Regions from separate parts of the Blautia sp. 2227st1_G12_2227SCRN_220401 genome, predicted to be linked through region 3. Evidence: predicted binding sites of a transcription regulator. Region 3 holds the regulator's gene; each other region holds the start of a gene.
The links. The regulator HrcA, encoded in region 3, represses chaperone genes, less so after heat shock. The targets are predictions, from matches to a motif close to TGTTAGCACTCNNNNNNNNNGAGTGCTAACA.
Positions count from the first base shown of each region.

Region 1 (10,007 bases), on a different contig from region 3:
CCGTTTTTTCGCAGAAAGGAATGTATTTGTTTGCGAGTGTTTTATCAGCAGCGATCTACGGAATGGAAGTACGTGAGATCCAGGTTGAGGCAGATGTCAGTGATGGTCTGCCTTCTTTTGCTATGGTAGGATTTCCCTCTGCCCAGGTGAGAGAGGCCCAGGAAAGAGTCCGGACTGCATTTAAGAACAACCGGCTTTGTCTGCCACCAAAAAAAGTAACTGTAAATTTTGCACCTGCCGATATGAAAAAGGAAGGAGCCGGTTTTGATCTGCCTGTGGCGGCTGCAGTACTTGCGGCTGCCGGAATTCTGGAACCGGATCTTCTGGAAGGAGTTATGATCGTAGGAGAGATCAGTCTGAATGGAGAGATCCATGGGGTTGCCGGAGTTTTGCCTCGGGTGATCCGCGCAAGAGAGCTGGGCTTACGCTTTTGCGTTATTCCGGAGGAAAACATCCGGGAGGGGAATCTGGTGAAGGATATGCCGGTGTTTGGAGTAAAAAGTCTGAATGCCATGATCCGATGTCTGAGAGACCCAAACACTTATACAGCTGCGTATCAGGAAAAAGAAAAAACAGAAAACAAACCGGAAATACCAAAGGTTGATTTTGCGGACATCTGCGGGCAGGAAGGAGCCAGGCGGGCGGCAGAGATCGCAGTGAGCGGTTTTCATAATATTCTTTTTATCGGACCGCCAGGATCCGGAAAGACCATGCTGGCAAGACGTCTGCCGACCATTATGCCGGAGATGACATTTGAGGAAAGCCTGGAGATCACCAAGGTATACAGTGTGGCAGGACTTCTCACGGAAAAAGATCCGCTGATCCGGCAGAGGCCTTTTCGAAGTCCGCATCATACCAGTTCCCCTCAGGCTTTGGCAGGTGGCGGCAGGATACCGGGGCCGGGGGAGATCACTCTTGCACACAGAGGTGTTCTTTTTCTGGATGAGATGCCGGAATTTTCCAGAAAAAGCCTGGAGATCCTGCGTCAGCCGCTGGAAGATAAGGAGATCCATCTGTCCAGAGCTGCCGGAACTTATATTTTTCCGGCTAGTTTTATGCTGGCGGCAGCGATGAATCCCTGTCCCTGCGGATTTTACCCGGATATGAACAGATGTCGTTGTACGTCAGGGGAGATCACGCATTATCTTGGAAAGATCAGCCAGCCTCTCCTGGAGCGTATTGATATCTGCACAGAAGTTCCGGCAGTGAGTTTTTCAAAAATGAAAAAGAAAATTGCAGGGGAATCCTCTGCGCAAATAAGAAAGAGGGTGGAAGCAGTACAGGAGATCCAGAGAGAACGTTACAAAAAGGAAAAATTTTGCTTCAATGGGGAGCTTGACGGAAGAAAACTGGAAAAATACTGTGTAATGACGGGAGGGGCAGACAAACTTCTGGAGCAGGCATATGAGCAGTTTCAATTCAGTACCAGAGCATATCATAAGATCCTGAAAACGGCCAGGACCATCGCGGATATGGAATCCTCCGAAAAGATAAAGGAAGAACATATCTGCGAAGCTCTGACGTACCGGGCATATGATAAGAAATACTGGTCATAAAACAGAAAAAAGGAAGGTATTTTATATGGAAGAAATACAGCAAACAAGGATCCGGTGTGCCCGGAAGGACAGTAGTGTTTATCCGGCAAGACTTCAGGAACTTCCTGGTATGCCAAAACAATTATATTATATTGGAAGATTTCCGGATGATGACAAACCTACAGCTGCAATTGTAGGAGCAAGGCTGTGCAGTCCTTACGGACGGATACAGGCATTTAATTACGGAAAATTCTTAAGCGAACATGGGGTACAGGTGATCAGCGGTATGGCGGCCGGCATTGATGCTGAGGGCCACAAGGGTGCTCTGGAAGGTGGTACCCCGACCTTTGCCGTGCTGGGAAATGGCGTGGACATCTGTTATCCTTCATCCAGCAGAGGTATTTACCGGAGAATCCCCGAAAAAAACGGAGGGATCATCAGCGAATATGAACCAGGTACCAAAGGCAGGGCATATTATTTTCCGGCAAGGAACCGGATCATCAGCGGACTGGCAGATCTGGTGCTTGTGGTGGAAGCAAAAGAAAAGAGCGGATCACTGATCACAGCTACCTGTGCACTGGAACAGGGGAAGATGGTATACGCCATTCCGGGAGCAGTAAATGATGCGCTGAGCCGAGGCTGTCACAAGCTGATCTACGACGGAGCAGGAATTGCATACTCTCCGGAAATACTTCTGGATGAGTGGGGATTATCTGTGAAAAAAAAGACAAATTTGTCTGAAAAAAGCAAGTTAGGACTTGCAACGGATTTGGATTTGGTGTATAGTTGTCTCGATTTACGACCAAAAAATCTGGATCATATTATCAGAAAAACCGGTTTTTCACCGGGAAAAACAGCCGGGATCCTGGGACAGCTTATTTTGATGGGGCTTGTGAAGGAAACCGGGAGACAGTATTATATCAGACTTGAATAAATGCTTTTTTGCCCGGAGATTTAGCAGGAGTTTTTAAGCCGGACAGGAAGGCAGAATGAGATTAGGAGAGGTAAAATGGCCAAAAATCTGGTGATAGTAGAGTCACCTGCTAAAATGAAGACAGTAAAGAAATTTCTGGGGGCAAATTATACAGTAGAAGCGTCCAACGGTCATGTGAGGGATTTCCCCAAGAGCCAGTTTGGTATTGACGTGGACAATGATTTTGAACCGAAGTATATCACAATACGAGGAAAAGGTGAACTTCTTGCAAAACTTCGTAAAGAAGCAAAAAAAGCAGATAAGATCTATCTTGCAACTGACCCTGACCGTGAGGGAGAAGCAATTTCCTGGCATCTGATGCAGGCTTTGAAGACAGATACTGCAAAGATGCACAGAATCACATTTAATGAAGTAACAAAAACAGCAGTTAAGGCGTCCATCAAGCAGGCCAGGGAACTGGACATGAATCTGGTAGATGCACAGCAGGCCAGACGTATGCTGGATCGTATGGTAGGTTATACCATCAGTCCGCTGCTCTGGGCCAAGGTAAAAAGAGGCTTAAGTGCAGGCCGTGTACAGTCTGTGGCACTGCGTATCATCTGTGACAGAGAAGATGAGATCAATGCATTCATTCCTGAAGAATACTGGAGCCTGGAGGGTGAATTTCAGGTAAAGGGTGAGAAGAAACCGTTGACAGCCAAGTTCTATGGAACAGATAAAAAACTTCCGATCAGAAACCGTCAGGAAATGGATGAGATCCTGAAAAGTCTGGAAGACTGTAAATATGAGATCACAGAAGTAAAAAAAGGTGAGAGGATCAAAAACGCTCCCCTTCCGTTTACCACAAGTACTCTGCAGCAGGAAGCTGCCAAGACACTGAATTTTTCTACGCAGAAGACTATGCGCCTGGCACAGCAGTTATATGAAGGTGTGGATGTAAAAGGCAGTGGTACGGTAGGTCTGATCTCCTATCTGCGTACAGATTCTACTCGAATTTCAGAGGAAGCAGATGCAGCAGCAAGAACTTATATTTCTGAGCAGTATGGTTTGGATTATGTTTCTCAGACAGAGAAGGCAATCAAAAACGGACAGAAGATACAGGATGCTCATGAGGCGATCCGTCCTACAGATATTGCGAGGACACCAGTTCTGGTGAAGGAATCCCTGACCAGGGATCAGTTCCGTTTATATCAGCTGATCTGGAGACGTTTTGCGGCGAGCAGAATGGCACCGGCACGTTATGAGACCACGTCTGTCAAGATCGGAGCAGGTGAGTATGTGTTTACGGTTGCAGCATCCAAGGTTGCCTTTGATGGCTTTATGTCTGTGTACACAGAAGAGGGCGATGACAAAAAGGGCAATGTTTTAAGTCAAAGTCTGGAAAAGGGTATGGAGCTGAAGCTGAAAGAACTGAAGCCGGAGCAGCATTTTACACAGCCGCCGGCACATTACACAGAGGCTTCACTTGTAAAGACCATGGAAGAGCTTGGAATCGGACGTCCAAGTACGTATGCGCCGACCATCACAACGATCATCAGCAGACGCTATGTATCCAAGGAACAGAAAAATCTTTACGTCACAGAGCTTGGAGAGGTTGTTAATAATATTATGAAACAGGCTTTTCCAAGTATTGTGGATGTAAACTTTACAGCAACTATGGAGGGACTTTTGGACTGCGTGGAAGCAGGTACTGTACAGTGGAAAACGGTTGTACGTAACTTCTATCCGGATCTGAAGCATGATGTGGATGAGGCTGAGAAAGAGCTTGAGAAAGTTGATATACAGGATGAGGTTACGGATGTGATCTGCGACAACTGTGGCCGCAACATGGTGATCAAGTACGGTCCTCATGGAAGATTTCTTGCATGCCCCGGATTTCCGGACTGCCGTAATACAAAACCATATTATGAGAAGATCGGTGTTGCATGTCCGAAGTGCGGCGGCGAAATTGTCATGAAAAAAACGAAAAAAGGCAGAAAATATTACGGATGTGAGAATAATCCGGAATGTGATTTTATGTCTTGGCAGAAACCTTCTGCAAAGAAATGTCCGAAATGTGGTAATTATATGCTCGAAAAGGGAAATAAGCTGGTTTGCAGCCAGGAAACCTGCGGATATGTGGAACAAAAACCAAAAGATGAAGATTGATTGAATAAATGCTTTTCCACCAATTTTCAGAAAATCCCGTTAAAAATAAAAAAATATAAAAAAGTCTTGTAAATTTCCAGAATAACGTGTAATATTAGACTAGAAAAACGATTTCTTTCAAGGTACGAAAGTGAAAGGAGGAAAAATGAGCGTTCAGTTGCTAGATAAAACTAGAAAAATCAATAAGCTTCTGCATAACAGCAGCTCAAGCAAGGTAGTGTTTAACGACATTTGCCAGGTGCTCATGGAAACCTTAAGTTCCAATATCCTGGTACTCAGTAAGAAAGGTAAGGTTCTGGGAGTCAGTATCTGCCCGGGTGTGGATGAGATCACAGAGCTGATCGATGACAAAATCGGCGGACATATCGACCCATTATTGAATGAGAGATTTCTTGGTGTTCTTTCCACAAAGGAGAATGTCAATCTCCAGACACTTGGCTTTGAGCATGTACCCGGAAATTATCAGGGAATCGTGAATCCGATCGATATTGCAGGTGAGAGACTGGGAACGTTATTCATGTACCGCAATGATCATCCCTATGATATTGAGGATATTATTGTCAGCGAGTATGGTACAACAGTTGTAGGCTTGGAAATGATGCGTGCGGTTCATGACGAGAACGCAGAAGAAGACAGAAAACAGCAGATCGTTAAATCGGCATTCAGTACACTGTCCTTCTCAGAACTTGAGGCGATCATCCATATTTTTGATGAGCTGGATGGGGATGAGGGTATCCTGGTTGCCAGCAAGATCGCTGACCGTGTAGGTATCACCAGATCCGTGATCGTAAATGCACTGCGTAAATTCGAGAGTGCAGGTGTGATCGAATCCCGTTCATCCGGTATGAAGGGAACTTACATTAAAGTTCTTAATGAAGTGATCTTTGATGAGCTTGAGGAGATAAAAGCACAGAGAAGCAAGAAGGCATAATGTGATCAGCACTGTCAGATGCTTGATATAAGATAAAGAACGTGACAAAAGAGACTTCCCGCTAGCGTGGGAGTCTCTTTTTTGTCTGTTTCATAAAATCAAAATAAATAATGAAATTGAGAAAACAAGAGAAAACAAGAGTATAAAAGAGATAAAATCAGAATAATATAGAAAAACCATATCTTAAAAGGGTTGCGAAAATATGTGAAATTCACTAATATAGCCATAGTGATTAGCACTCGTATAAAGTGAGTGCTAGCAGACGAAGATGGAACTTATAAAGGAGGAACATAGATCATGAAGTTAGTACCTTTAGGCGACAGAGTAGTATTAAAACAGGTTGAAGCAGAAGAGACAACAGCATCCGGAATCGTACTTCCGGGACAGGCACAGGAGAAACCACAGCAGGCAGAAGTTATCGCAGTTGGTCCTGGCGGAGTTGTAAATGGCAAAGAAGTAAAGATGGAAGTAGAAGTCGGAAACACTGTTATTTACTCCAAATATGCAGGAACAGAAGTTAAGATGGATGGTACGGATTACATCATTGTAAAACAGGAAGATATCCTGGCAGTTATTAAATAATATAAACATCTTATCGTATATCAATATAAATAGGAGGTCATTTTATCATGGCAAAAGAAATTAAATATGGCGCAGAAGCAAGAGCAGCACTTGAAGCTGGTGTAAATAAACTTGCAGATACAGTAAGAGTAACACTTGGACCGAAAGGAAGAAACGTAGTACTTGACAAATCTTTCGGTGCTCCGCTTATCACAAACGATGGTGTTTCCATCGCAAAAGAGATCGAGCTTGAGGACGGATTCGAGAACATGGGTGCTCAGATCATCAAGGAAGTTGCATCCAAGACAAACGATGTAGCAGGTGATGGTACTACAACAGCGACTGTACTTGCTCAGGCAATGGTTCATGAGGGAATGAAGAACCTGGCAGCAGGTGCCAACCCGATCATCCTCAGAAAAGGTATGAAAAAAGCAACAGATGTTGCAGTAGAAGCGATCAAGAACATGAGCCAGGCAATCAACGGCAAAGAGCAGATCGCTAACGTAGCAGCAATCTCTGCAAGTGATGAGCAGGTTGGACAGCTTGTTGCTGATGCTATGGAGAAAGTTTCCAAAGACGGTGTTATCACTGTTGAGGAGTCCAAGACCATGCATACAGAGCTTGACCTTGTAGAAGGTATGCAGTTTGACCGTGGATATATTTCCGCATACATGTCCACAGATATGGAGAAAATGGAGGCAACTCTTGATGATCCGTACATCCTGATCACAGACAAGAAGATCAGCAATATCCAGGAGATCCTTCCACTTCTTGAGCAGGTTGTTCAGGCCGGTGCGAAACTTCTCATCATCGCTGAGGATGTTGAGGGTGAGGCCCTTACAACTCTGATCGTCAACAAACTGAGAGGAACCTTCCAGGTAGTAGCTGTAAAAGCTCCTGGCTATGGTGACAGAAGAAAAGAGATGCTTCAGGATATCGCGATCCTGACAGGCGGACAGGTGATCTCCGATGAGCTTGGTCTTGACCTGAAAGAAGCTAAGATGGAGCAGCTTGGACGTGCAAAATCTGTTAAAGTTGCAAAAGAGAACACAGTTATCGTTGATGGTCTCGGTGACAAAGATGCCATTGCAAAACGTGTTGCACAGATCCGTGCGCAGATCGAGGAGACAAAATCCGAGTTCGATAAAGAGAAACTTCAGGAGAGACTTGCAAAACTGGCTGGCGGCGTAGCTGTTATCCGTGTAGGTGCTGCTACTGAGACAGAGATGAAAGAAGCAAAACTTCGTCTTGAGGATGCTCTTGCAGCAACAAGAGCAGCTGTTGAGGAAGGTATCATCGCAGGTGGCGGATCTGCTTACATCCATGCTTCCAAAGAGGTTGCAAAACTTGCAACAACACTTGAAGGAGATGAGAAGACAGGTGCTTATGTGATCCTGAAAGCTCTTGAGGCTCCGCTGTTCCACATCGCTGCAAACGCAGGACTGGAAGGCGCTGTTATTATCAACAAAGTAAGAGAGTCTGAGATCGGTACAGGCTTCGATGCTCTCAATGAGAAATACGTAAACATGGTTGAGAACGGAATCCTTGATCCGGCTAAGGTTACAAGAAGTGCTCTTCAGAATGCTACAAGTGTTGCATCTACACTCCTTACAACAGAGGCTGTAGTTTCCACAATCAAAGAAGATACTCCGGCTCCGGCTGCAAACCCGGGAATGGGAATGATGTAATTATCAGCTGAGCAGGTGAAATAATTAATTCACAAAATGAGAGGGCCTGCGCCATAGACGCGGCTCTCTTTTTGTGTTATAATCAAAAAGTCAGTAAATTACGAAAGGAAGAAACAAATGAGTGACTTATATTCAGAGCTTCTGGTAAAAAAGAAGCAGACAGCGAAAGATCTGGTTGTGAAATACGGTCTGATAGCGCTGACGGTGATCATGGTCCTGGGAGGCCTTGTGCTGAATGTACTTTTGCTGGTACCGGCTATTGCACTTGGTATTGCATGTTATTTTGTAATACCGAAGACAGATCTGGAGTACGAGTATCTGTTTGTTAACGGAGAACTGGACATTGATATGATCATGTCAAAATCAAAAAGGAAAAGAGTGAAATCGCTCCAGCTTGCGGAGGCAGACCTTGTGGCACCATTAAAGTCCCACAGAATGGACTATTATAATGGCAATCAGAAGATGAAAGAGTATGATTTTTCATCAGGAATTGAGGATCATAAACGCTATGCAATGATCATAAGAGACAGTGGAGAAACCTGCAAAGTGATCCTGGAACTGGATGACGCACTTGCAAATACCATGAAAAATTCTGCACCAAGTAAAGTTTTTTTGGATTGACATGAATCTTGTTTTTTGTTACACTAGTTCACAAATTTAAAATATCTTACACAAGGGAGGAAATGCAATGGGTACTATTATTGGTGAAGGCATTACGTTTGATGACGTCCTTCTGGTTCCGGCTTATTCTAAAGTGATTCCGAATCAGGTAGATGTTTCAACGTATTTAACCAAGAAAGTAAAGCTGAATATCCCCATGATGAGTGCGGGAATGGACACAGTTACAGAGCACAGAATGGCAATTGCCATGGCCAGACAGGGTGGTATCGGTATCATCCACAAGAATATGTCCATCGAAGCACAGGCAGAAGAGGTTGATAAGGTTAAACGTTCTGAGAACGGTGTTATTACAGATCCATTTTATCTTTCACCGGAGCATACACTGAAAGATGCCAATGATCTGATGGCGAAATACCGTATTTCCGGTGTTCCGATCACAGAAGGCAGAAAGCTTGTAGGTATTATCACAAACCGTGATCTTAAATTTGAGACAGATTTCAGCAGAAAGATCAAGGAGTGCATGACTTCTGAAGGACTGATCACAGCCAAGGAAGGAATCACACTTGAGGATGCCAAGAAGATCCTTGCGAAATCCCGTAAGGAGAAATTACCCATTGTAGATGACGACTTTAATTTAAAAGGACTCATTACCATCAAGGATATCGAGAAACAGATCAAATATCCGCTTGCAGCCAAGGATGCACAGGGACGTCTTCTCTGTGGTGCGGCAGTTGGTATCACAGCCAATGTACTTGCACGTGTAGATGCACTTGTGAAAGCGAATGTGGATGTAATCGTAATTGATTCCGCACATGGTCATTCTGAGAATATCTTAAAAGCAGTCCGCGAGATCAAGGCTGCATATCCGGAACTTCAGGTTATCGCAGGTAACGTTGCAACAGGAGCAGCTACCAAGGCACTGATCGAAGCTGGTGTAGATGCAGTTAAAGTTGGTATCGGACCTGGATCTATCTGTACCACACGTGTTGTTGCAGGTATCGGTGTACCGCAGGTTACTGCTGTTATGGATTGCTATGAAGTAGCCAACAGCTACGGAATCCCGATCATCGCAGATGGTGGAATCAAGTATTCCGGAGACATCACCAAGGCTATCGCGGCAGGCGCCAATGTCTGCATGATGGGCAGCATGTTTGCTGGATGCGATGAGAGCCCGGGAACATTCGAGCTCTATCAGGGAAGAAAATATAAAGTATACCGTGGAATGGGATCTATTGCAGCTATGGAGAACGGCAGCAAGGATCGTTACTTCCAGGAGAACGCCAAGAAGCTTGTTCCAGAAGGTGTTGAAGGACGTGTTGCATACAAAGGACACGTTGAGGATACCGTATTCCAGTTAATTGGCGGTTTAAGATCCGGTATGGGTTACTGCGGAGCAGAGAACATTGAGAAGCTGAAAACAACAGGCAGATTCATTAAGATCTCCGCTGCATCTCTCAAGGAGTCACATCCACATGACATCCATATCACAAAAGAGGCTCCAAACTACAGTGTAGATGAATAATAAAGGAAAAAAAGGTAAGACCGGTAAAAAGTCACCCAGGCCGTCCCATAGCGGGCGGCCTGTTTCC
Region 1 covers NZ_JBCLNI010000028.1:718-10,724, reverse strand. The annotation lists gene ABCM67_RS12975 (YifB family Mg chelatase-like AAA ATPase) at 21-1,556, shown strand; gene dprA (DNA-processing protein DprA) at 1,582-2,469, shown strand; gene topA (type I DNA topoisomerase) at 2,545-4,617, shown strand; gene codY (GTP-sensing pleiotropic transcriptional regulator CodY) at 4,763-5,548, shown strand; gene groES (co-chaperone GroES) at 5,846-6,130, shown strand; gene groL (chaperonin GroEL) at 6,178-7,797, shown strand; gene ABCM67_RS12945 (DUF6106 family protein) at 7,915-8,418, shown strand; gene guaB (IMP dehydrogenase) at 8,486-9,940, shown strand.
Region 1: a site for HrcA is predicted at 5,779-5,809, ahead of groES (co-chaperone GroES). Genes of this name have one in related genera too.

Region 2 (10,007 bases), on a different contig from region 3:
TGGAACTGGAATCTGAGAAAAGGGCAAGACTGATGGCGGAAGCTAAGGAACAGGCTGAAGCACTGGGGCGAGAACAGGGAATGGCTCAGGGAATGGCTCAGGGAATGGCCCAGGGAATGGCTCAGGGAATAGCTCAGGGAATGGCCCAGGGGGAAGAACGACTTAGTGTTCTGATCAACAGGCTTATACTTGATGAGCGTGGTAATGAGATTCAGAAGGTTGTTACGGATAAAGAAATGCGTGAAGCCATGTACAGAGAATATCAATTATAATAAGAAAAGATAAAGAGAATCCCCCACTGGTTTTGCTATCCATGGGGGATTCGTTGATTGATCTGAATCTTATAATACAGAATATCCGTAACTGCTGACAATAGCATCGATTTTCTGGCGGTTTTTGCACAGTGGGCAGTTGTCAGAGCGGTAGGAGTGATAGTCCGGGATGTCTCTGGCCTGAAAGATAGAGTGGACAGGGAGTGTGGCTACACTGTCTACACTGCTGTAGATGGCTGCCACGCCGCGGATCTTACCGCCATAGTACAGAACGCTTTCGATAGCTCGGTTCAATGTGGATCCGGTGGTGATGGAACCATTTAGGATGAGGATGTTTTTTCCATTGATCATTGGTTCATAGTTGTCGCGGAAGATCATCTGCCCGGTGCTGTTGAACTCAGGGGTGATGACGTAGATGGTCTGGTGTGCGTTCATGGAAAGGACGCCGGCTTTGGTCAGTTCTTCGGCGAGATAAGCACCGATCACTTCAAGTCCGTCCATGCAGACGATGGTGTCTACCGGAATGGATGCTTCGTAATTTGCTGCGAGAGCGGATGCAATACGCTGTGCTTCAGCGCATCTGGATTTCATAGTAGTGAGATCCAGGTAGTGTGTGATATGGGACTGGGATGTTACGAAGTGTCCCGGAATCATTTTAAGCTGTATGCGGTTGTCATTGCGTGCATAAATTTTTATGATGTTGTCCTGATCCATAATAAAAACCTCCTGTCGTGATCATGTTTTACGTGGTTGTTCAGGAGAATTATCCTGAAGGATTACGAAACAGATTTATTTAACCGAATGCGGATTGCAAATATCCGATTAGCTGTGCATATTATACCATTAATTTCAAAAAAATGAAATAATATAATGCAAAATATATAAAAAATATTCAAAAAATCAAGCATATTTGTTAAAAAATATCCAATATCATGAAAACTTTGACAAAAGGATCATTACTATAGAGTGAAAGTACTTGTGAGTACGTAGTAAATTGGAAAGAGAGTGTCATATGTATTATTGAGTATAAAAAAGAGGAGGAGAATCCCTATGGATCCTCCCCCTGTGAGAGTGAGTCAATGTCAGCCTTCAATAGATACATATTTATCAGCTTCAATCTCTTCAGCTGCTTTTTTCGGAATAGAAAGTCTCAGAACACCGTTCTCAAATTTTGCATGGACATCTTCGTTTTTTACACCATTACCAACATAGAAGCTTCTGCTTGTGCTGCCGGCATAACGTTCACGGCGGATATAATTGCCTTTCTTGTCTTCCTCGTCTTTGTCAAGACCCTTGGCAGCGGAGATGGTAAGATAACCATCCTTCAGCTGTACCTGTACTTCATCTTTCTTAAATCCTGGAAGATCTACATCCAGCTCATAGCCTTTATCTGTTTCACGTACATCAGTTTTCATGATATTTTTTGCATGTTTGCCATAAAGAGGGTTCTTTCCGCTAAAGAAATTATCTCTGAATCCAAAATCATCCATCCAGTCATCAAATAAGTTTTCTCCAAATACACTCGGGAACATCATAAGTCATTTCTCCTTTCAAATTGAAAAGCCGTTCCGGTGGATCAAGAAATCCAACTGTTGCCGGTATATAGTTACCACTTCGGGTTATTCCGCAGTGGTGATCGTTTGGTTTTATTCTGAACATCTGGAAGTTCTTTTTTATCTCCTTCTTTGTTCTATATGTAATATAACACTTGTTGCTAGCAAAGTCAAGAGGTGAGTGCTAAAAAATGTGAAGAATTTGTGTTAAGTAAAATGAAAAACTAATTTCCACCTTTAGCCCCTTATGTTCTTATATTAAAAAGCGAATCGGACAAGGACTGAAAATCTTATGCAGATTGAACATTCTGCAATGTTATAATAACTTTAAAGCATAGAAAAAACCAAAAAAATCAATATAATAAGGCATATAGACAAAATGTATTAAAAAAATTTTTCGTACATTCTTCTGAGTTGAACAGACGATAGAAAGACAGTGTTCATGAGTATGCAGGTAAAGCAAAATGTAAATGAAAAAGTACAGGAGGAGAGAATAATGCAGAAAAAATATGCAGATTTTAAGCTTGGGGTACCGGATTATGTAACAGTGGAAACAGAAGAGGAGAGACTTGTGTGCCAGGGAGGGCAGACGACAGTAGCTGCCGGTGCAACTACTGTGGAATTTCAGGACGCAGGTGAACATGAGGATATATTTGTCACATCCGAGGATGCAGTGAGATGTGTGAAGCTGAGATGGAACTATAAGATCCCGAAATCAGCCAGATTTCTGGGAGATGCCTGGGAACGTACCTATGGTGATGCGGAATGGCATGGAATGAGCGGAAACCGTTATCTGCCATGGTATTTTCTGGCGAAGCTTTCTGAGAAGGTTCTCTGCTTTGGCGTAAAGGTCCGTCCTTCTGCTATGTGCTGCTGGCAGGTGGATACCAAAGGAATTACTTTGTTTCTGGATGTTCGCTGCGGAAATACAGGAGTACAGCTGAAAGGAAGAAAGCTGTGTGCCGCACAGATCGTCTGCATGGAAGCAGAAGGAGCAGATACTTTTGAAACTGCACATAAATTCTGTGAAAAAATGTGTACAGATCCGATCTTCCCAGAGTTTCCGGTATATGGAAGCAATAACTGGTACTATGCTTACGGTGACAGCTCCGAAGAGGAGATCTTAAGTGATACCGATTATATCCTGAAACTGACCGAAGGTGTAAAAAATCCTCCGTTCATGGTCATTGATGATTGCTGGCAGGAGCATCACCGCCTGGATGAATACAACGGTGGACCCTGGACAAAAGGCAATGCCAGATTTCCGGATATGAAAGGTCTTGCAGACAAGCTGGAGAAAAAAGGTGTCCGCCCGGGTATCTGGGTCCGTCTGCTTCTTAATGAAGATGAGAATATCCCGAATGAGTGGAGGATTTCCTATAATGACTGTCTCGATCCGTCCCACCCGGATGCACTGGAATATATCCGTAAAGATATCGAGAGGATCTGTGATTGGGGATACACGCTGATCAAGCATGATTTTTCTACCTTTGATCTCTTTGGAAAATGGGGATTTGAGGCGAATTTAAGAGACAATTCCATGGAGAAATGGCATTTTTATGATCAGACCAAAACCAGCGCAGAAATCGTAAAAATGCTTTATCAGGAGATTTATGATGCTTCCCGGAGCAACAACGCAGTGATCATCGGCTGCAATACTATCGGACATCTCGGCGCAGGCCTGATGCATCTGAACCGGACCGGTGACGATACCAGCGGACGTATCTGGGAGCGTACCAGACGAATGGGCGTAAATACGCTGGCATTCCGTCTTCCGCAGCACAATACGTTTTACCATATTGATGCAGACTGTGTCGGTATTTTCGGAATGATCCCATGGGAGAAAAATCGTCAGTGGGCAGACGTTCTTGCAAAGAGCGGTACACCACTGTTTGTATCCGCAAAACCTGGAGTTTTGAATCCGGAGGAATTTGAGGAGCTGCATCAGATCATGCTGCGTGCATCAGAACAGGAAGAGCATTTTGTTCCGCTTGACTGGGAAGAAATCGACTGCCCGGAGGCATGGGGAGAAAACGGCGAAACTATCACTTATGACTGGTTTGACAACGAAGGTCCGACCATGGATGCTACGGTGGAGTACTATAATGCCAAGGTAGTTGTTCCGTAAATCAGGAAAAGTGGTTCAGCAATCCAGAAGATCCTCGGCATGATGATATTTTTCCCGGTATTCCCGTGGCGTCATGCCGGTTTCTTTTTTGAAGGCACGGGAAAAGGCAAATGGATTTTGATATCCGCAGGAGAACGCCACGCTGGAGACAGGGATATCCGTGATGGTCAGAAGCTCCCGGGCGTTGATGATCTTGGCTGAAGTCAGGAATGCTTGGGGTGTGGTTCCAAGATGTTTTTTAAAAAGTCCGTAAAGGTGGCTGCGGCTGATATGGAGATAGTCAGCAACATCTGTCACAGTGATATTCTGTAGCGGACTTTTTTTGATGTAATCAACAGCCTGTGTGATGTAAAAATTATCGTTGGATTCCATGGTGGTGTAGGAAGCATGAAATTCTTCCTCCAGCATGGCGATAATCCGGTAAAGACCACTCTGGATATAGGCTTCACTGGAGGGCGTCAGTTGCGGGTGAGTCATCATTTCAAGAATGGTTTCCTGATAGGGAAGAACCGAATTTAGCTGCTGGACCGGAGTTTCTTCAGTAAGATGACAGTGTTCACAAAGTATGGGAGCATTTTCTCCATTGAAACAGATCCAGATATAAGTCCAGGGATCAGAAGGCTCTGCTTTGTAGAGAGAGCTGGTCACAGGAGGAATGAAAAAGCACTGTCCGGCTTTCAAGGTATATTTCCGGTTGTTCATATAGAAATATCCCTGTCCGCTCAGCACAAAATGGATGGTGTAATATCGCCGGACACCAGGGCCGTAGGACTGTTCCGGTGTACATTTTTCCCAGCCGCAGGAAATAAGATGAAGTTCTTTTGATGAAGTCTGGCGGTTCATGACCTGCTTGTTTTTCATGAGAGTTTTCTGCCTTTCGATATATGGTTATTATAAGTAATATCAGTTTAAAATATTTGATCTGAGGTGTAAAGAACAAAGATGAACTGATAGGACAAAAGACAGTTGCCGTGCGATAAACGTGTGGCAGCTGTTTTTCTGTTTTCTGCAAAAATTCAGACGTAATGCAGGCATTGTCTTGACACTTGTAAAAGAAAAAGGTTTACCACCAGGAAAAATATCGTTATAATAGGAGAAACGCAGTTTTTCTGCGGCAAAAATATAACAGTCCGGGAGATATCTGTGTCAGAAATATTGCTTATCCGGTGATATATCAGATGATATGAGGAATTTTCCGGTATGTAATAAGAAGGGAGAAAGATATGGCATATTTAGGTGAAGAAATCAAAAAACTTGGTTTTGGCCTTATGAGACTTCCGCAGAAATCAGAAGGTGTGATCGATGTGGAGCAGACCAAAGTCATGGTGGACAAATTTATGGAAGCCGGATTTACATATTTTGATACAGCATGGGCTTATGCAGGAAGCGAAGATGCTATCCGCGAAGCGCTGGTAGAGCGTTATCCGAGAGAAAAATATCAGCTAGCCACCAAGATGGCAGCCTGGATCAACTGTAAGACAAGAGATGAAGCTCTTGCACAGTTTAAAACATCTCTGGAGAGAACAAAGGCAGGATATTTCGACTTTTATCTTCTTCACAATCTTGGAGAGCACAGAACAAAATATTTTGATGAGTACGGTTTATGGGACTGGATCCGTGAACAGAAGGAAGCCGGTCTGATCAGACATGCAGGATTTTCGTTCCACTCCACACCGGAGGAGCTGGATGCACTTCTCACTGCACATCCGGAAATGGAATTTGTACAGCTGCAGATCAATTACGCAGACTGGGAAAATCCGGTGATCCAGTCAAGAGCCTGCTACGAGGTAGCCAGAAAACATGGAAAACCGGTCATTATCATGGAACCTGTAAAAGGCGGCATGCTTGCAACTCCGCCGGAAGCAGTGGAAAAGCTTCTGAAGGAAGCAGAGCCGGAAGCATCCACAGCATCCTGGGCGATCCGTTTTGCGGCAAATCTGGAAGGCGTGATCACCGTACTTTCCGGAATGAGCAATGTTGCACAGATGGAGGATAACCTTTCCTTTATGAAGGATTTCAATGGCCTTACTGACAGTGAGAAGGAGACTCTTGATAAGGCAAGAGAGGCTATGAGCAAAATTCCTCTGATCCCATGTACAACCTGTAACTACTGTGCAAAGGTCTGTCCGATGGAAATCGGAATTTCCGGTTCTTTTACAGCAATGAATTATCTGACATTGTACGGGAATAAAGCCGCCGCAGCGCATCAGGAAGACTGGCTGGTAGTCAGTCATGGAAGAAAGCGTGCAGATGAATGTGTAAAATGCGGACAGTGTGAGGAAGTATGTCCGCAGCATATTTCCATCCGCGCGGAACTTGAGAAAGTAAGCGAGGCTTTTTGCAAATAAAGGAACTGATCCGGCAGGAAGCGGATCAGGGTAAGGAGAGAGTTTAAAAATGGAAAAATTCAAAGCATTTCTAAAACGAAAGGATATCGAGATCTCTCTGAAGAGATATGGTATCGATGCACTGGGAGCTATGGCACAGGGACTTTTCTGTTCCCTGCTGATCGGTACGATCATCAACACCATTGGCACACAGTTTCACATTCCGTTTCTGACTATGGCAGTTGCCACAGTCAATGATACCCAGTACACAGTAGGTTCTCTGGCATCTGCCATGAGCGGCCCTGCCATGGCAGTAGCTATCGGTTACGCCTTGCATTGCCCGCCGCTGGTATTGTTTTCGCTGATCACCGTTGGATTTGCCTCCAACGCACTTGGCGGAGCAGGCGGTCCTCTGGCTGTACTGTTTGTTGCCATTGTTGCAGCTGAGATCGGTAAGGCTGTTTCAAAGGAAACAAAGATCGATATCCTTGTAACGCCTCTTGTAACCATCGGTGTGGGCGTAGGTCTTTCCGCATGGTGGGCACCGGCCCTTGGAAAAGCTGCTATGAAGGTAGGAAGCGTGATCATGTGGGCAACAGATCTGCAGCCATTCTTTATGGGAATCCTGGTTTCTGTATTTGTTGGAATCGCACTGACGTTGCCAATCTCTTCTGCTGCGATCTGCGCGGCTCTGGGACTTACCGGACTGGCAGGCGGCGCTGCAGTAGCGGGCTGCTGTGCGCAGATGGTAGGTTTTGCGGTCATGTCCTTCAGGGAAAACAAATGGGGTGGTCTTGTCTCTCAGGGAATTGGAACTTCCATGCTCCAGATGGGTAATATTGTCAGAAATCCAAGGATCTGGATTGCTCCGATCGTAACATCTGCTATCACAGGACCTATTGCAACCTGCTTGTTCAGGCTTCAGATGAACGGAACTGCTGTATCCTCAGGAATGGGTACCTGCGGTTTTGTAGGTCAGATCGGTGTGTATACAGGATGGATGAATGATATTGCAGAAGGAACCAAGACAGCTGTTACAGCTATGGACTGGGCAGGACTTTTTCTGATCTCTTTTATTCTCCCGGCAGTTCTCTGCCCGTTGATCAATATGTTTGTACGTAAGCTCGGATGGGTGAAAGATGGAGATATGACGCTGTCATAAGCTATATCAGATCTTACTTTAAAATCAAAAAAGAGTATCACAGGAACTCATTGATAGTGATGAGCTTTGTGATACTCTTTTATTTTAACTTTTATGCTACATGTGATCCGGTGGCATTACTCCGTTCCAGTCCACAGGCCTTTGCATATTCATGGAGTTTCTCTTTTGCGGAATAATTCAGATTCTGAGGAACTTGGATCTGAATGGTTACATACTGATCACCGCGGACGGAAGGGTTCTTCATGGAAACAATGCCTTTTCCTCTCAGGCGGATCTTAGAACCGGACTGCATACCTTCCCTGATCTTACAGATAACATTTCCGTAAAGGGTGGGAACGGTGGCTTCACCGCCGAAAACAGCGGTTGTGTAAGGAATAGAAATGGTGGTATAAACATCCGATCCCTTTCGTTCATAGCCAGGACGTGTTCCTACGGTAACCTTCAGAAGAAGGTCACCAGGCTCACCGCCGCCGGTTCCGGGCATGCCTTTTCCTTTCAGACGGATACTCTTGCCGGTATCAATACCTGCCGGAATATGAATCTGAAGTGTCTGCGGTGCACCGGAGCTTCCGTCCGGACCGGACAGAGAGATCCTTTTATCTGCACCAAAAGCTGCCTCATCAAAGGTAACGTTGATGCTGGCCTTCACATCAGAGCCTTTTTGTGGAAAATCCTGTTGATGGAATCCGCCGAAGCCGTTGCCACTGTGAAAGCCACTTCCGCCAAATCCACTGTGAAAGCCGCCACCGTTACCGGTGAAATGCTCATATGTGCCATTGCTGCCGAAACCGCGGCTTTCGCCGTGACTGCCGTGGAACATATTTCCGAAGATATCACCAAAAATATCGTCCATATTTTCACCGTTAAAATGAAATTCCTGATAGCTGCCATTGCCGCCACCCTGGAATCCGCCGAATCCACCGGCACCTGCGCCGGCTCCAGGATCAGCTCCTGCTTCAAATGCGGCATGACCAAACTGATCATACATTTTTTTCTTCTTTGGATCACTTAAGACATCGTAGGCTTCGTTTACTTCTTTAAATTTATCTGCGGCATCTGCATTACCGGCGTTTGTATCCGGATGATATTTTTTGGCCAGTTTACGATAGGCTTTTTTTATTGTTTTTTCATCTGCGTTCCGGTCAATGCCCAGAACATCGTAATAATCTCTTTTTACTGCCATGGTATTCACCTTCCCTTATATTATAGTCTGCAGCGTCCCGGATGATCGATCTGTCCTCTCAGAGAACAGATCTCCCGGACTGTCATATATTGAACGTATGCGTATAAAATTCCCCGGGAAAAATCCCGGGGGCATTACTTTTATCTTGTTCTACATGTAATATAACACTACTAATTAAAAGTGTCAATACCTGCATTACGGAAAAGAACATTTTGGACTGCAATAAGAGATATGATTCTTACAGCTATCAGCTGAAAATATGATATAATACTACCATAAATTCCGGTGCGGTCTGCTCAGTAAATAAAAAACAGAGAGAGCCGCAGATCAGAGAAAGATCCAAAAAAGAAAAGGAGGCGTATAATATGAGAAAAAGAACTCTTCTGTCCAATATAAAGGCAGTAAAAAGGCTGGTACTTCTGACACTTATACTGGCAGCCGCTTTTCCGGCGACGATCCGGGAGGCAAAGGCCGCAGCAGGAACCACTTTTAAAGTCAAAGTCACAGATGGATACCTGGCTCTCCGGAGTGAGAAGGCTTTTGACAAAGGCAATGAGATCGGACAGCTGAATACAGGAGATCTTGTGGAAGTTACAAATCGGAAGGACGCTACCTACTGGTATGCATACGTGCCAAGACTGGATAAATCCGGATATCTGGACAAAAACTATATCCAGATAGCAGAGAACGCCACAGCTTCCAACGATTCCTGGACAGTAAAGGTAAAAAAAGGCTATCTGGCTCTTCGAAGTACCGCAGCTTACAATGACAGTAACGAGATCGGACGTCTGAATACCGGAGATGTCGTTCTTGTAAAGGACAGCAGTGATTCTACTTACTGGTACGTATATGCTCCGGGGCTTGATAAATCCGGATATGTGGATAACCGGTATATTTACAACAGTGGTCTGTGGACAGTTAAAGTAGAAACTGGTTATCTTGCCCTTCGCAACAAGGCAGCCTATAATGAAAGCAATGAGATCGGACAGCTGAATACCGGTGACACGGTTCAGGTGAAGGACACCAGCAACGATCAGTATTGGTATGTATATGTTCCGCAGCTGGATAAGACCGGTTATGTTGACAGGAACTATCTTACCGGAGGCTCAGGTACAACAACTCCATCCATGACTGTTAAAGTGGAAAGCGGCTATCTGGCTCTGCGCAGTACAAAGGCGTATGACAAGGACAATGAGATCGCCCAGCTGAATAACGGAGATACGGTAGAAGTCATTGAGAAGAAAGACAGTACTTACTGGTATGTATATGTTCCGAAGCTTGGAAAAGAAGGATATGTAGATAAGAACTACCTTAAATAAAAAGATAAAGGATGCTTGTTGCCGGATCTGCCTGAAGAGGAACAGAAAGCCGGAACAAGAAAC
Region 2 covers NZ_JBCLNI010000031.1:32,400-42,406, forward strand. The annotation lists gene ABCM67_RS13740 (hypothetical protein) at 1-272, shown strand, start outside; gene ABCM67_RS13745 (orotate phosphoribosyltransferase) at 342-986, opposite strand; gene ABCM67_RS13750 (Hsp20/alpha crystallin family protein) at 1,355-1,807, opposite strand; gene ABCM67_RS13755 (glycoside hydrolase family 36 protein) at 2,322-3,953, shown strand; gene ABCM67_RS13760 (AraC family transcriptional regulator) at 3,969-4,814, opposite strand; gene ABCM67_RS13765 (aldo/keto reductase) at 5,177-6,301, shown strand; gene ABCM67_RS13770 (PTS sugar transporter subunit IIC) at 6,351-7,442, shown strand; gene ABCM67_RS13775 (J domain-containing protein) at 7,534-8,625, opposite strand; gene ABCM67_RS13780 (hypothetical protein) at 8,991-9,944, shown strand.
Region 2: a site for HrcA is predicted at 1,985-2,015, ahead of ABCM67_RS13750 (Hsp20/alpha crystallin family protein). Genes of this name have one in related genera too.

Region 3 (10,007 bases):
CTTCAGAATACGGGAAAATATGCATATGGGGATGCATGGGAGATTTCTTACATATATAATAGTATCAGCGAGTATGTCGATTTTTTCGGAGGAGATTATACAGACTGGACGGATCCGAAAACAAGAGAAGCGGCAGAATATATGAAGCGAATGCTGGATACAGGGATGATATCAGAGGAGAATCTGATCGACCAGCATGACCAGCTGAATGAAAAATTTATAAACGGCCAGTATGGATGTATGTTTATGTATACCGGTGTGTTGAGTACTTTTCAGAATGCAGGCGTGTATGGAAAAGATAAGATCCATATGGCACCATTTCCGGAATTTGACGAGAAGGTGACCAATATCGCAACCTGGCAGTATGTACTGAATAAAAATTCTGATCATAAAGAAGCAGCTCTGAAGTTCCTTCAGTATGTGTCCGGATATGAGGCCAGTAAAAATTACGGACAGCTGACAAAAATGTGTCCGGCAAGACTGGATGTGATCGAGGATAAGAATTTTGATCTGGATGGCATTGAAATGATCCGGCAATATCTGAAAGATTATAAGCTGAAAGCAAGACCACTGTGTGCCGATTCCATAGAAGCCGTTTCGTCCATGGGAACGGAATTTCAGAAATATATGCTGGGACAGAAAACAGAAGCGGAATTTTTTGCCGGGGCACAGAACTGCATAGACCAGTATTACAAAAAAGCATCGTACTGATGCTTTTTTTGTTTTGAAAAAATAAGAACTTTTTTTCAAAACATATTGACAAATATTTTACATGGTGATATCTTAAAGACTGTAGATGTTAGCACTCCACTAAAATGAGTGCTAACAGATGTAAAAAAAGAATCAACATCCGTCAGGAAAGAATAAAAAGGAAAGGAGATGGATTCATGGAAGAGGTGTTGAATGAGCGCAAGCAAAAAATCTTAAAAGCAATCATCAAGACCTATATGGAAACCGGAGAACCGGTTGGTTCCAGGACCATTTCCAAGTATGCGGATCTCAATGTCAGTTCCGCAACGATCCGAAATGAAATGTCAGACCTGACAGATATGGGCTATATCGTCCAGCCTCATACCTCAGCAGGAAGGATTCCTTCAGATAAGGGCTACAGACTTTACGTCAATGAGTTGATGAAGGAGAAGGAAGCGGAGGTCGCAGAGCTGCGAGATCTGATCATTGAGAAGACAGATAAGATGGATAAGGTGCTTAAGAAGGTTGCGAAGGTTCTTGCTTCCAATACCAACTATGCTACCATGGTTTCCGTTCCGCAGTACAGCGGCAACAAGATCAAGTTCATCCAGCTGTCGAGAATGAGCGAACTTCAGCTTGTGGCAGTGGTTGTCAGTGACAACAACACAGTCCGGAACCAGATCATCAATCTGGATGAGGAAATGGACGACCAGACGATCCTGAAACTGAATCTTCTTCTTAACACCAATCTCAATGGGATCCCGATCCAGGATATCAACCTTGGGATGATCGCCAGACTGAAGGAACAGGCAGGCAGCCACAGCGGTGTGGTGGCAACGGTTCTGGATGCAGTGGCCGCCACCATTCATGTGGAAGAGGAAGATATGGAGATCTATACTTCAGGTGCAACTAACATCTTCAAGTATCCGGAGCTTGCCGATAAAGAGAAGGCAACGGAGCTGATCTCCGCATTTGAGGAGAAGCATGAACTTGCTGATCTTGTAAAAGAACAGATGTCAGATGGAGAGAATACAGGAATCCAGGTTTACATCGGTGATGAGATGCCAATCCAGACCATGAAGGACTGCAGCATTGTAACTGCCAGATATGAACTGGGAGACGGAATGTACGGAACCATCGGGATCATCGGTCCCAAACGAATGGATTATGAGAATGTAGTGGACAGTCTGAAGGAACTGAAGAATCATCTGGATGACGTTTTGAAAAAGAAGAAAACTTAGAAAGGCGGTAGAAAAAAAGTGTCGGAGGAAACAAAGAAAACATCCGAAGAGCAGGAAGCGGAGAAGGAAATCCCCGTAACTGACGGAGATCAGGAAGAAGAAAACCTGACACCGGAGGGAGAAGATCTGCCGGAGGAAGAAAACAATACTCCAGGCGAAGAAGCTGCCTCAGAGGATAAAAAAGAAGAAAAATCAAAAACTTCCTTCTTCGGAAAGAAGAAAAAAGATAAATCTGAGCAGAAGGTGGAGGAACTTACCGATCGCCTGAAGCGTACCATGGCTGAATTTGATAATTTCCGTAAAAGAACGGAAAAAGAAAAATCCAGTATGTACATCATCGGAGCAAAAGAGATCGTTGAAAAGATCCTGCCGGTTGTGGATAACTTTGAAAGAGGTCTTGCACAGGCACAGGAAGGCGATGCTTTTGCAGATGGAATGAAAATGATCTACAAGCAGCTTACCACAACACTGGATGAGCTTGGCGTGAAGCCGATCGAAGCAGTGGGAAAGGAATTCAACCCGGATTTCCATAATGCAGTGATGCATGTGGAGGATGAAGAGGTTGGAGAGAACATCGTGGTGGAAGAATTCCAGAAGGGTTACACCTACAAGGATTTCGTAGTACGCCACAGTATGGTGAAGGTTGCGAACTAACTGACAACAAACTTTATTTTAACAGATACAGACTAAAACAGGAGGAAAAAATCATGGGAAAGATTATTGGTATTGACTTAGGTACAACAAACAGCTGTGTAGCCGTAATGGAAGGTGGACAGCCGACAGTTATCGCAAATACAGAAGGCGCAAGAACAACACCATCCGTTGTAGCATTCACAAAAACAGGAGAGCGTCTGGTAGGTGAGCCTGCAAAACGTCAGGCAGTTACAAATGCAGACAGAACGATCTCCTCTATCAAAAGAGAGATGGGTACCGATTACCGTGTAACCATCGATGACAAGAAATATTCTCCACAGGAGATCTCCGCAATGATCCTTCAGAAACTGAAAAAGGATGCAGAGGCATATCTTGGTGAGAAGGTAACAGAGGCAGTTATCACAGTTCCGGCTTACTTCAACGATGCTCAGCGTCAGGCTACCAAAGATGCAGGTAAGATCGCAGGTCTTGATGTAAAACGTATCATCAACGAGCCTACAGCAGCAGCTCTTGCATATGGTCTTGACAATGAGAAAGAGCAGAAGATTATGGTATACGACCTTGGCGGTGGTACATTCGATGTATCTGTGATCGAGATCGGTGATGGTGTTATCGAGGTTCTTTCCACAGCTGGTAACAACCGTCTTGGTGGAGATGACTTTGATAAGAAAGTCACAGATTACATGCTTGCTGAGTTCAAGAGAACAGAGGGCGTAGACTTAAGCAATGATAAGATGGCTCTTCAGAGACTGAAAGAGGCAGCTGAGAAGGCTAAGAAAGAGCTTTCTTCCGCAACAACAACAAACATCAACCTTCCGTTCATCACAGCTACAGCTGAGGGACCGAAGCATTTCGATATGAACCTTACAAGAGCTAAATTTGATGAGCTGACACATGATCTTGTAGAGATGACAGCAGAGCCGGTTCGCCGTGCACTGTCTGATGCAGGTATCACAGCTTCTGAGCTTGGCCAGGTACTTCTGGTTGGTGGTTCTTCCCGTATCCCGGCTGTACAGGATAAGGTAAGACAGTTAACTGGCAAAGAGCCAAGCAAGAACCTGAACCCGGATGAGTGTGTTGCACTTGGTGCTTCCGTACAGGGTGGTAAACTTGCAGGTGATGCAGGTGCCGGTGATATCCTTCTTCTGGATGTTACTCCACTGTCACTGTCCATCGAGACAATGGGTGGTATCGCAACTCGTCTGATCGAGAGAAATACTACAATTCCTACAAAGAAGAGCCAGATCTTCTCCACAGCAGCAGATAACCAGACAGCTGTAGATATCAACGTTGTACAGGGTGAGCGTCAGTTCGCGAAAGACAACAAATCCCTCGGCCAGTTCCGTCTGGATGGAATCCCGCCAGCACGTCGTGGAGTTCCGCAGATCGAGGTAACATTTGACATCGATGCCAACGGTATCGTTAATGTATCCGCTAAAGACCTTGGAACAGGTAAAGAGCAGCACATCACAATCACAGCTGGTTCCAATATGTCCGATTCCGATATCGACAAAGCTGTCAAAGAAGCAGCTGAGTTCGAGGCTCAGGATAAGAAACGTAAAGAGGCGATCGACACAAGAAACAATGCAGACTCCATGGTATTCCAGGTTGAGAATGCTCTGAAGGAAGCAGGCGACAAGCTTGATGCAAACGATAAAGCAAGTGTTGAGGCAGACCTCAATGCACTGAAGGATCTTCTTGCACAGACAGCAAATGCACAGGAGCTTACTGATTCTCAGGTTGCAGATATCAAGGCTGCACAGGAGAAGATGATGGAGAGCGCTCAGAAACTGTTCTCCAAGATGTATGAGCAGACTCAGGGAGCTCAGGGTCAGGCTGGTCCTGGACCGGATATGGGCAACATGGGCGGAAACGCTGGTGCTCAGGGCGGAAATGAAGCAGGATACGGCGATGATGTTGTAGATGCTGATTACAAGGAAGTCTAAGACAAGTAGGAAATAATTACAATGGCTGATAAAAGAGATTATTATGAAGTCTTAGGTGTGGATAAAAACGCCGACGACGCAACATTAAAAAAAGCATATCGTAAGCTGGCCAAGAAATATCACCCGGATGTAAATCCGGGTGATAAAGAGGCTGAAGCGAAATTCAAAGAGGCGACAGAGGCTTACTCCGTTTTAAGTGATGCCGACAAGAGAAGACAGTATGATCAGTTTGGTCATGCAGCATTCGAAAACGGCGGCGGAGGCGGTGCCGGCGGCTTTGGTGGATTTGACTTCAACGGTGCGGATATGGGAGACATCTTCGGAGATATCTTCGGAGACCTGTTCGGCGGCGGAGGCAGAACCAGACGGGCCAACAATGGACCGATGAAGGGTGCCAACCTTCGTGCACGTGTGAACATTACTTTTGAGGAAGCGGTTTTCGGATGCGAGAAAGAGCTGGAGATCGTTCTGAAGGATGAGTGTACCACATGTCACGGAACCGGAGCGAAACCGGGAACATCACCGGTCACATGTCCGAAATGTAAAGGCCAGGGCCAGATCGTTTACACCCAGCAGTCCATGTTTGGTATGGTACGTAATGTTCAGACTTGTCCGGACTGTAACGGAACCGGTAAGGTGATCAAGGACAAATGCAGTGCCTGCCGTGGAACCGGATATACCTCTTCCAGAAAGAAGATCCAGGTATCTGTACCGGCAGGTATTGATAATGGTCAGTGTATCCGTATCCGCGAAAAAGGTGAACCGGGAACCAACGGCGGTCCGAGAGGAGATCTGCTGGTTGAGGTAAATGTAGCCCGTCATCCGATCTTCCAGAGACAGGATATGAATATCTTTTCAACAGCTCCGATCACATTTGCACAGGCTGCACTTGGCGGTGAGATGCGTATTAATACCGTTGACGGTGAGGTTTCCTATGAGGTGAAACCGGGAACACAGACGGATACAAGAATCCGCCTGAAGGGCAAAGGTGTTCCGTCATTACGTAACAAGAACGTTCGTGGTGATCACTATGTAACCCTGGTAGTCCAGACTCCGACAAATCTCAATGAGGAAGCAAAGAAAGCTCTGGAAGCTTTTGATGCGGCATGTGGAAACCGTCCGTCAGAGGACAGCACATCCGAGACTTCCGAAAAAACCGAAAAGAAGAAAAAAGGTTTCCGTGAGAAAGTTAAGGAAATGTTTGAGGAATAAATAAAGTGAAAACAGGAAAGAGGCACAAAATGCCTCTTTCTTTTTTTTCTGTATTCGTGTATATTAAAAGAAGTGCCCGTTTTCGGGACAATAGAAAACAGGCGACAGACTGGAATGAAAATCCGTAAATGTGTATACAGCATAAGGAGATATAAAAAATGAAATGGAACCGTTTTACACTTAAGACAAAAACAGAGGCAGAGGATATTGTGATCTGTACACTTGCCGAGGTGGGAATTGAAGGTGTGGAAATCCAGGATAAACAGCCGCTGACTGATGAGGACAAAGCGCAGATGTTCGTGGATATCATGCCGGAAGGACCAGCAGATGACGGGATCGCATATCTGAACTTCTATCTGGAAGAGGATGCGGATACCGAGGCAATCCTGAAAGATGTGAAGGCTGCACTGGAGGATCTGAGAAGCTTTGTGGATATCGGAGAGGCAACCATCACAGAATCCCAGACAGAGGACAAGGACTGGATCAATAACTGGAAACAGTACTTCCATCAGTTCTATGTAGACGACATTCTGATCGTACCGTCCTGGGAAGAAGTGAAGGCAGAAGATAAGGACAAGATGATCCTCCACATTGATCCGGGAACTGCCTTTGGTACAGGAATGCATGAGACCACACAGCTTGTGATCCGTCAGCTGAAGAAATTTGTGAAGCCGGGAATGGAGATTCTGGATGTGGGAACCGGAAGTGGAATCCTGGGAATCGTTGCACTGAAGCTTGGTGCAGGTCATGTGGTTGGTACAGATCTTGATCCCTGTGCAGTTCCGGCAGTGTCTGAGAACAAGGAGGCCAACCAGATCGAGGAGAAATCCTTTGACATGATGATCGGAAACATCATCGATGACAAAGAAGTTCAGGAACAGGTTGGATATGAGAAATATGATATCGTAACTGCAAATATCCTGGCAGATGTTCTGGTACCGCTGACTCCGGTGATCGTTGCACAGATGAAAAAAGGCGCTTACTACATTACATCAGGCATCCTGGATGTAAAGGAGGATGTCGTAGTGAAGGCTGTAAAAGACGCCGGTCTGACGCTTGTTGAGGTGACTCATCAGGGCGAGTGGGTATCTGTGACAGCAAGAAAGGACTGATCTCATGCAGCGATTTTTTGTGGAACCTCATCAGATTGACGGGGACAGACATGAGATCCATATCACAGGAAGTGACGTCAACCATATCGTAAACGTGCTCCGTATGAAAAAAGGCGAGGAGCTCTGGATCAGCGACAAGGAAAAAGAATATCACTGTGTGATCGAAAATGCGGGGGAGGATGAAGTCCTGCTTCATATCCTCTATGTACAGGAGCCGGATTATGAGCTGCAGAACCGTATTTATCTTTTTCAGGGACTGCCGAAGGCTGATAAGATGGAGCTGATCATCCAGAAGGCAGTAGAGCTTGGAGCATATTCCGTAGTTCCGGTTTCAACCAGGCGCTGCGTGGTAAAACTGGATAACAAAAAAGCAGAAAAAAAAGTATCCCGCTGGCAGCAGATCGCAGAAAGTGCGGCAAAACAGTCCAAGCGTATACTGGTGCCGGAGGTACATTCTGTGATGACCTTTAAAGAAGCCCTTGTCTATGCAAAAGAACTGGACGTTCTATTGATCCCTTATGAGCTTGCAAAGGGAATGAAAGAGACGAAAGAACTGATCCGGTCGATCGAACCGGGAAAAAGCATCGGTGTTTTTATCGGCCCGGAGGGTGGTTTTGAAGAGCAGGAAGTGGCAGATGCCATGGAAGCCGGTGCGAAACCCATCACCCTGGGACACCGGATCTTACGGACAGAAACTGCGGGACTTGCAGTACTTTCTGTTCTGATGTTTCAACTGGAGGATGAATAAACTATGGAAGCATATTTTGACAATTCCGCGACAACGAGATGCTTCGATGAAGTAAAGGATATTGTCTGCAAAACCATGACAGGAGATTTCGGAAATCCTTCTGCCATGCATAAAAAGGGAATGGAAGCGGAGAATTACGTCCGCAAAAGCGCTCAGACCCTTGCAAAATTACTGAAAGTGAATGAAAAAGAGATTCTTTTTACCTCCGGTGGAACAGAATCGGACAATCTTGCTATTATCGGCGGCGTGGAAGCCAACAAGCGTATGGGAAACCATATCATTACAACGGCAGTGGAGCATGCAGCAGTGGCCCAGCCTTTTGCCTATCTGAAAGAACAGGGCTATGAGGTGACTATTCTTCCTGTGGATCATCAGGGCGTTGTAAAGCTGGATGCACTGGAAGCGGCTCTTCGTCCGGATACGATCCTGGTATCTGTGATGTATGTGAACAATGAAGTGGGAGCTGTGATGCCGGTAGAAGAGATCGGAAGGCTTGTCCATGAAAAAAGTCCGAAAGCACTTTTTCATGTAGATGCCATCCAGGCATTCGGAAAGTATCGTATCTATCCGAAAAAGCTGGGGATCGATCTTCTTTCTGTGAGCAGCCACAAGATCCATGGACCAAAGGGCGTAGGCTTTCTCTATATTAACGAAAAAGTAAGAGTACAGCCGCAGATCCTTGGCGGCGGACAGCAGAACGGTATGCGTTCCGGAACAGACAATGTGCCGGGAATCGCAGGCCTTGGCGTTGCCGCAGAGATGGTATATACGGATTTTGATAAAAAAATACAGCACCTTTATGACCTGAAAGAACGGATGGCAGAGGGACTTTCAAAGCTTGGAGACATCACCATCAACGGAATGCCTTTAAGAGAAGGGGCACCGCACATCATGAGCGTGACTTTTCATGGAGTCCGAAGCGAAGTCCTGCTCCATACACTGGAAGAATTCGGAGTATATATTTCCGCAGGAAGTGCATGCTCCAGTCATAAGAGAAAACCGAGTGCAACACTGACAGCTATGGGACTTTCAAGAGCGGATGTGGAGAGTACCGTTCGCATCAGCTTCTGTGAGGAAAATACCTTTGAAGAGGTAGATTACTGCCTGGAAGCACTGGGAAAAACAATTCCGATGCTGCGCAGGTATGCACGTCGATAGAGAATACAGAAGAAAGGGATTTTTATGTTAGTACATGCATTTCTGATCAAATATGCGGAAATTGCCCTTAAGGGAAAAAACCGCTATCGTTTTGAAGATGCTCTCGTACATCAGATGGAGATCGCACTCTCCAAGATCGAGGGAGATTTTGAAGTAAAAAAAGAGCAGGGAAGAGTTTATGTATTCTGCCCGGAGAATTATGATTACGATGAGGCTGTAGATGCGCTGCAGCATGTATTCGGTATTGTAGGCATCTGCCCGGTTATGATCTATGAAGAACAGGGCTTTGAGAAGCTTGCCGAAGATGTTGTGGGTTATATGAAGCAGTGGCATCCGGACTTTAACGGAAGCTTCAAGGTCTGGACACGCCGCGCAAAGAAATCCTATCCGATCAGCTCCATGGAAGTCAGCGCTGAGCTTGGCGGACGTATCCTGGATGCGTTCCCGGAGGCAAGTGTAGATGTTCATCATCCGGAGCTGGATCTTTCTGTTGAGATCCGTGACAAGATTTACGTATATTCCCAGACCATTCCGGGCGCAGGCGGAATGCCCATCGGAACAAACGGAAAAGCCATGCTTCTTCTTTCCGGTGGGATCGACAGTCCGGTTGCCGGTTATATGATCGCAAAACGTGGTGTCAAGATCGATGCGGTATATTTCCATGCACCGCCCTACACCAGTGAGCGCGCAAAACAGAAGGTAGTGGATCTTGCCCGCCTGGTAGCCAAATACAGCGGACCGATCCGTCTCCATGTAGTTAACTTTACAGATATACAGCTTTATATTTATGATCAGTGTCCTCATGATGAGCTTACTATTATCATGAGAAGATATATGATGCGTATTGCCGAGCATTTCGCTAAAAAGGATCGTTGTCTCGGACTTATCACAGGTGAGAGCATCGGGCAGGTTGCAAGCCAGACCTTACAGAGCCTTGCTTCTACAAATGAGGTCTGCACACTTCCGGTATATCGTCCGGTGATCGGCTTTGATAAAGAGGAGATCGTCCGTATTTCCAGAAAGATCGATACCTTTGAGACTTCTATTCAGCCGTTTGAGGATTGCTGTACCATCTTTGTAGCGAAACATCCTGTAACAAAGCCGAATCTTAAGGTGATCCGCCGTTCTGAGCAGAAGCTTTCTGAGAAGATCGATGAGCTTATGGAAACGGCTCTGAATACCACAGAGATCATTGAAATTCAGTGATCCGTTTTTAGATAAGAAAAAACAAACAGGGAACCTCGCT
Region 3 covers NZ_JBCLNI010000002.1:117,683-127,689, forward strand. The annotation lists gene ABCM67_RS01705 (extracellular solute-binding protein) at 1-711, shown strand, start outside; gene hrcA (heat-inducible transcriptional repressor HrcA) at 888-1,931, shown strand; gene grpE (nucleotide exchange factor GrpE) at 1,950-2,585, shown strand; gene dnaK (molecular chaperone DnaK) at 2,639-4,531, shown strand; gene dnaJ (molecular chaperone DnaJ) at 4,553-5,743, shown strand; gene prmA (50S ribosomal protein L11 methyltransferase) at 5,902-6,855, shown strand; gene ABCM67_RS01735 (16S rRNA (uracil(1498)-N(3))-methyltransferase) at 6,860-7,603, shown strand; gene ABCM67_RS01740 (cysteine desulfurase family protein) at 7,607-8,761, shown strand; gene thiI (tRNA uracil 4-sulfurtransferase ThiI) at 8,786-9,967, shown strand.